DNA from 3 places in the Bacillus sp. WC2507 genome. Region 2 is predicted to be linked to each of the others. Evidence: predicted binding sites of a transcription regulator. Region 2 holds the regulator's gene; each other region holds the start of a gene.
The links. The regulator NrdR, encoded in region 2, represses ribonucleotide reductase genes. The targets are predictions, from matches to a motif close to AACACNATATATNGTGTT.
Positions count from the first base shown of each region.

Region 1 (2,276 bases), 3.1 Mb from region 2:
ATAATATCCCAATGGAAAATGTTTAAGTATACTGCGCCGGCACCTTTTCGTTGGCCAAGCTGATTCGCATATGAAAACGAATCTTCAAGTAATTTCATAACAGGTACTACACCACTTGCAGCGTTGTCGATACCTTTAATTTGCTCACCGCGTGCGCGTAGCTTAGATAAGTTTAAAGCTACTCCACCGCCAATTTTCGATAATTGCATTGCTGTATTAATGTTAAAGCCGATTGAATTTAAGCTATCATCCATCTCTAACAAGAAACAAGACACCATTTCTCCTCTTCTGCTTCTTCCCGCATTTAAAAAGGTTGGTGTCGCTGGTTGGTAGTTTTGTTTTACAATCATGCTTGCGAAGTGTTTTGCCTTCGCAACATCACCGCGTCCTAAGTATAATGACACAATTGCTACACGATCTTCATAGCTTTCTAAGTATTGTTTTTGATCATTCGTTTTTAACGCATAATCTTTGTAAAACTTAGATGCTGCCATATAAGATTGGAACTCGAAGTTTTCACCATAAGCGATGTTATATACCTCTTCTACTTCCTCCAAGCTATACTCGTCCAGAACGTTGTAATAGTAATCATGTTCTTTCATATACTCCATTCGCTCTGCCACGCTATTAAAAGAAACGGTATTCTCTCTAGCTTCTTCCATAAAGACTTCTAATGCCTCTTTATCCTTATGAAGCTGATAAAAACCGTCCTGCATTTGCGTGATTTCATTATTCAGTTCAATGTGTCGCAATCTCCCGCACCCTTTCCTTAAAATATTCTACATCGTTATTTGTTCCAGATAACTCAAATTTTGATACAATAGGCACTTCATATTTAGTAGAAATTTTGTCAGCACTTGCACCGAACATGTCTCCCCAGTTACGATTGCCGCTTGCAGATACGCCTTTTAATTTTCCATTATTGCGCTCTAAAAAGTCTAAAACACGTTCTGGTACATTGCCAAAACCTGTTGTATACGTAATAAGAATAAAGTCTTCATCTATTACTAGATCTTCATCAATTTGAACGGCCGGCATATTTAATTTGTGGATGAAACGCTTCACGTTTCCTGTCATAGAATCATATGCAACTAACATTTCCGACCCCTCCCTCTCCAATCTATATTCTCTATATGTTGTTCTTGATTTCTCTATATATTGTATTACGTTTCAAAATAAGACACAAGATATATGTATAAATTCTTTCTTTTTTTAACTTTTACTTTTCGACAAGACAGTCGATTTTTTTCAATACAATGACTATGAAACAACATTCTAAAACTCATGTCAATAAAGTGCTTTTCAAAAAAGTTGTCAACGAATTTAACCTTATTTTTAAAAAAGTTACCAATATATTTTGTCATAAAACGGCAAATGCTGGAGTAATATATTTCTCCAGCATCACGCAAAAAAGAACAGACATGAAACGATAATCTGTTCTAAAAAACGATTACATTTATCAATTTTACTTTATTAAATATTATACATATACTTTCGGTTCGCGTTACATACTAAAAGATAATTATTACAGAAAAAGATTATTATTATGGAAATTCAACTTATTTACGAAAAGATTATTCAGAGTGCTCAATACGCAAAATATCTTTTACAAATATATGATGTGGATTTTCATCTTTATCAATCATTGTACATACAGGTGCCTCTTCATCAAAGTATACAATCATTCCTTCTACGTACTGATATGTATGTTGAACTTGTACAGTTACTTTAATTTCTAAAGCCTCTTCATATGCTCTTTTTATTTTCTGAAGCATTTTTGCCGAACACTTTCGTTTCTCTGGATACATGACCATCCCCATAAATCTATTGCCGGCTCTATCTTTCCACATATAATCCCAATGTGGTAATATACCTTGTTTAAAATCGCCCATAATTCTCCCCCCTATATTCTTCTAGTTACGAACGTGGCGTTTCTGAATATGTATAAATTACTTGCCCGCCGCGCTGCGCGTTCCCTATAATATGTTTAAAATCTTCTCGACTTACTACAACTTTCCTAAACGTATAAAATACATCTTTCGTTGCAACATACTCCTTTATTTCACCATTTTTCAGCTGATCCAAAATTGTATTTGCTAATTGTTCATCCATGTATTTCACCTCTATGCAATATTTTATTTTATCGTATATTCTATAGGTCAACAACTGTAAAATTATCCAGGTGCTATACCTTCATTGCATTTTCATTATTTCGCAAACGATATCACTTTACTATATGTCCACTAAATATCATATACTAACATAGCTACTTCTCT
Region 1 is NZ_JBQXPN010000001.1:4,290,780-4,293,055, forward strand. Features, by position in the region: partial or broken gene ACUN28_RS22630 (ribonucleotide reductase N-terminal alpha domain-containing protein) at 1-752, opposite strand, end outside; gene nrdI (class Ib ribonucleoside-diphosphate reductase assembly flavoprotein NrdI) at 739-1,098, opposite strand; gene ACUN28_RS22640 (hypothetical protein) at 1,575-1,892, opposite strand; gene ACUN28_RS22645 (hypothetical protein) at 1,918-2,112, opposite strand.
Region 1: nrdI (class Ib ribonucleoside-diphosphate reductase assembly flavoprotein NrdI) is a predicted target of NrdR. The motif match lies at 1,148-1,165, and genes of this name have one in related genera.

Region 2 (2,276 bases):
ACAGAAAATCGAAAAAACTGTTGTTGCAAAATGAAAATAAACAAAGTATACTAACACTCGTAAACTTAAGAGCTGAGGTACGTAGTCACTACTTAAAGGGTTAGGACCTCTCTGGACTAACTTTCCCCCGTGGTAGTGGAGCAAGCCAAATTGCAAATTAGTTTTCAATTCGAACAGTTAGAATAAATTTACAAGGGGGAACTGTAGAATGGATACTATGGATACGATGGGTCGTCACGTGATCGCTGAACTTTGGGATTGCGATTTCGACAAGCTTAATGACATGCCGTATATTGAACAATTATTTGTGGATGCAGCACTAAGAGCTGGTGCTGAAGTGCGTGAGGTTGCTTTCCATAAATTTGCACCACAAGGTGTAAGTGGAGTAGTAATTATCTCGGAATCACATTTAACAATTCATAGCTTTCCGGAGCACGGTTACGCAAGTATTGATGTTTATACTTGTGGGGATCGTATTGATCCAAATGTTGCTGCAGAATATATTGCAGAAGGTTTAAACGCGAAAACGCGTGAGAGCATCGAGCTTCCTCGAGGCACTGGTAGCTTCGAAATTAAGCAGAGAGAAACAAAAGCTCTTTAAAAAAGAACATAATTGATTTAAAATGTAAAGAGGTGTATAATGCACCTCTTTTTTAGTTTATAAAAAAGGAAACATATAACGTACTCGTTAGTGAGATAAATTGAGCTCTTACGAATAAGTTATCACCCCATCTACCATCTTATTTTTAAAAACGAGATGTTAAAGTAATGTGCTGAAACTTAAAGTGGTAAGAGAGTTAGAATGAGTTATATAATACTGTATATATATTGTAGATGAAGTAAGTAGAGAAAAAATAAAGAGTATAGTGTAAAGGAGTGAATATATTGCGTTGTCCATCCTGTTCTCATAATGGTACAAGAGTGTTAGATTCGCGTCCGGTAGACGAGGGGCGCTCTATTCGAAGAAGGAGAGAGTGTGAAAGTTGTTTAAGTCGCTTTACGACATTTGAAAGAGTAGAAGAATCACCTCTTATCGTTGTAAAAAAAGAAGGCACACGAGAAGAGTTTAATAAAGAAAAGATTTTGCGCGGCTTAATTAAAGCGTGCGAAAAAAGACCAGTATCTTTAAGGCAATTAGAAGAAGTAACTCAAAGTGTGGAACGTGAACTTCGTAATTTAGGTATATCAGAAGTGAAAAGTGATATGATTGGTGAAATTGTTATGGAAGAACTGCGTGATATCGACGATGTTGCTTACGTACGTTTTGCTTCTGTATATCGCCAATTTAAAGATTTAAATGTATTTATTGAAGAATTAAAAGATATACTGCAAAAAGAAAGAGAATAGAAGCTGTATTTTATTCTCTTACATACCGTAAGTAATGAGATAAGAGAGCTAGAAGCGAAAGCTAATAGCTCTTTTTCGCTAAGAAATTATATAATGAAGATAGAACGAATGAAGTAGAGTATAGATTGGATGAGAGAAAGGAAAAGCAAGAATGGAAAAACAGTCATGGATGGAGCTATTGCCAATTGATCGTTATAAAGTAAGTGCGAAAGGGTTACTGCATAATTACGACCGAAAAGTATTAACGATGTTGTATCAGCCGTTAATAGGTAGTAGAGCTTTTAGCTTGTACATGACGCTATGGGGAGAGTTAGAGCAAGATCGTGTATTTGGAAAAGAGAATACACATCATTCCCTTATGGTGACCATGCAAATGCAGCTTCCTGAAATATATGAGGAACGAGTAAAGTTAGAGGCAATTGGGCTTTTAAAAGTATATATTAAGAAAGAAAAAGATATTCGAATGTTTATATACGAGCTGCAACCACCTTTATCTCCAAAGCAATTTTTTGATGATATTGTGTTAAGTATCTTTTTATACAATCGATTGAGCCGGACAAAATATAATCAAGTAAAGCAATATTTCTTAGAAGAAGAATTTGATTTTGCTTCTTATGAGAATGTTACGCGTTCTTTCAATGATGTGTTTGGTTCGTTTAATCCAGGACAGCTTGAGCATGCGCAAGAGGACCTTCGTATTCCAAAAACGACAGTGATGCCAAGTAACAAGAAGGGAGACGCTCCAAAAGTTTGGAATGATTTCTTTGATTTCTCCTTATTTGTAGATGGTTTGTCCGCTCTTGTCCCTAAAAAGGCGATTACAGATCAAGTGCGAGAATGTGTCATTACACTCGCTTACGTGTATGATGTAGATGTGTTATCGATGCAAAATATCGTTCTTGGTGCGGTGACAGAGATGCAGACAATTG
Region 2 is NZ_JBQXPN010000001.1:1,146,083-1,148,358, forward strand. Features, by position in the region: gene speD (adenosylmethionine decarboxylase) at 218-601, shown strand; gene nrdR (transcriptional regulator NrdR) at 886-1,347, shown strand; gene ACUN28_RS06195 (replication initiation and membrane attachment family protein) at 1,499-2,276, shown strand, end outside.

Region 3 (2,276 bases), 1.0 Mb from region 2:
AAGCTACTAAACACTCCGCAAGACCGATAAAACCAAGACTTAACGTCCCTTGTTTTAAAATGGATGCTACAGAATCTTCAGGCTGTAACTTTTCCCCACCACGCCATACACCTTGTGAATAGAGAAATCGAAAATCTCTCGCTCGCTTCGTACATTGATACTCAAATCTCTCTAATAATTGCTTAATTCCTAAATCTAAGTAATAATTTAATGCTTCAAAAAATGCTTCTTTTGAACCACTAATTAATGCTAATTTCACTAAGTTGATAGACGTAAATGATAAATTGCCTCTTCCAATCGCTGTTTCTTCTCCATGTATGTTAGACATAACACGGGTACGGCATCCCATGTAACATACTTCACTTTCCGGTCGTCCATCATAATGCACTGCATTAAATGGCGCATCTAAAAATGAAAAATTAGGGAATAATCGTTCAGCCGTTGTCTCTAACGCTAATTCAAATAAATCATAGTTCGGATCAGATTCTTCAAAGTTCACACCTTTTTTCATTTTAAAAATTTGAATAGGAAAAATTGGTGTTTCCCCTTTACCAAGACCAGCTTGTGTCGCTTTTAAAAGCTGTCTAACTAGTAATCGTCCCTCTTTTGATGTGTCTGTTCCATAATTAATAGAAATAAACGGTACTTGTCCCCCGCCCCTACTGTGCATACTATTTGAATTATGAACGAAAGCCTCACACGCCTGATACGCATCATTTTCCGTTTCTTTCCATGCAAATTCTTCTATTTGTTCTTTCGTAAGCGGATATGACTGTAATCGTTTCTTATGTCTCTCTACTGTTTTTCTCACATACGGAGCTAAATCAATATCAAATAGTGCAAACGATTGACCACCGTGCTGCATATTTTGATTCGCTTGAAAAATAATAGACGAAAGAGCCAACGCACTTTTAATGTCTTGCGGTTGTCTCATATGTCCATGTCCAGTATGAAAACCATTAGCAAGCATTTGCGCTAATGGAATTTGTGAACAAGTCGTCGTTCCTGTCGCATAAAAATCTAAGTCATGTGGATATAATATATTTTGATTTATCGCTTTTTTCACTTGATCTGACAATAAATTTTCAACTGCATAATATTTCGCACTCTCTGATGCGAACGTTCCCATTACTCCCATTGGAGAGCGGCCATCTACATTTGCATTTTCTTGCATTAAATCTTGTTCATTGCCGTGGACAATTGTCTCGAAAACTTTCATTAATTCTTCTCCACGTGTATTTTGTTGTAACATTTATAACCCTCCACCAATATGTTGTTGTCTTGTGATTAAAATGTTACTACATATAGTCTTGTTGTTTCTGTGAGAAATGTAACATTCCTGTGAAATTTTTTTCACGAAATAATGAATTTTTCATTTACAAAAAAGAAATGTGCTCTTTACAAATGTATGGTACAATATACGGGAAAAACTCTTTTTACCCTTTATCAACACATTTGAATAAAGGAGACTGAACTTATGGTTACTACATATCTTTTATTTATCGTTTCCTACTTACTTGGCTCGATTCCATTTGCACTAGTCGTTGGAAAAATCGGTTATGGAATCGACATTCGTGAGCATGGCAGCGGTAATTTAGGCGGAACAAATACATTCCGCACACTAGGGAAAAAAGCAGGTTTTATCGTTACAATTGCTGACATTTTAAAAGGTACATTAGCAACAAGTCTACCGATTATTTTCGGGTTAGACGTTCACCCACTCTGGTTCGGGTTAGCAGCTGTTCTTGGACATGTGTATCCGATTTTCGCGAAATTCCGTGGTGGTAAAGCAGTTGCAACTTCTGCTGGCGTGCTATTATGCTACTCACCAGTTGTTTTTGCAATATTAGCTGTTGTCTTTTTCAGCCTTTTATTTACAACAAGATACGTATCACTTTCTTCTATGGTAACAGCTGTCGTTGCCGTTATCGCATCAATTGTTAGCGGGGATAAAATCTTCATTATTGCGATGTGTTTATTAGCAGGTATGGTTATTTATAAACACCGTGCAAATATTGGACGAATTATAAATAAAACTGAACCGAAAGCAAACTTTTCAAAAAAGCAAAAATAAGATCGTAACCCACATAACGCAAAAAGAAAACGTGAAGCATATTAATAGCGTCTTTTTGCGTTATTTTTTATACTAAAGAAAAAGCAACATAATTTGGAGGAACTATACATGAATCTTTCCGTAACAAAAGAAGCAGCACAATGGTATAAAAACGAATTAAACTTACAATCGGGTGAAACACTACGCCTTTTCGTACAATACG
Region 3 is NZ_JBQXPN010000001.1:2,142,333-2,144,608, reverse strand. Features, by position in the region: gene ACUN28_RS11435 (anaerobic ribonucleoside triphosphate reductase) at 1-1,252, opposite strand, end outside; gene plsY (glycerol-3-phosphate 1-O-acyltransferase PlsY) at 1,478-2,074, shown strand; gene ACUN28_RS11425 (HesB/YadR/YfhF family protein) at 2,183-2,276, shown strand, end outside.
Region 3: ACUN28_RS11435 (anaerobic ribonucleoside triphosphate reductase) is a predicted target of NrdR. The motif match lies at 1,295-1,312, and genes of this name have one in related genera.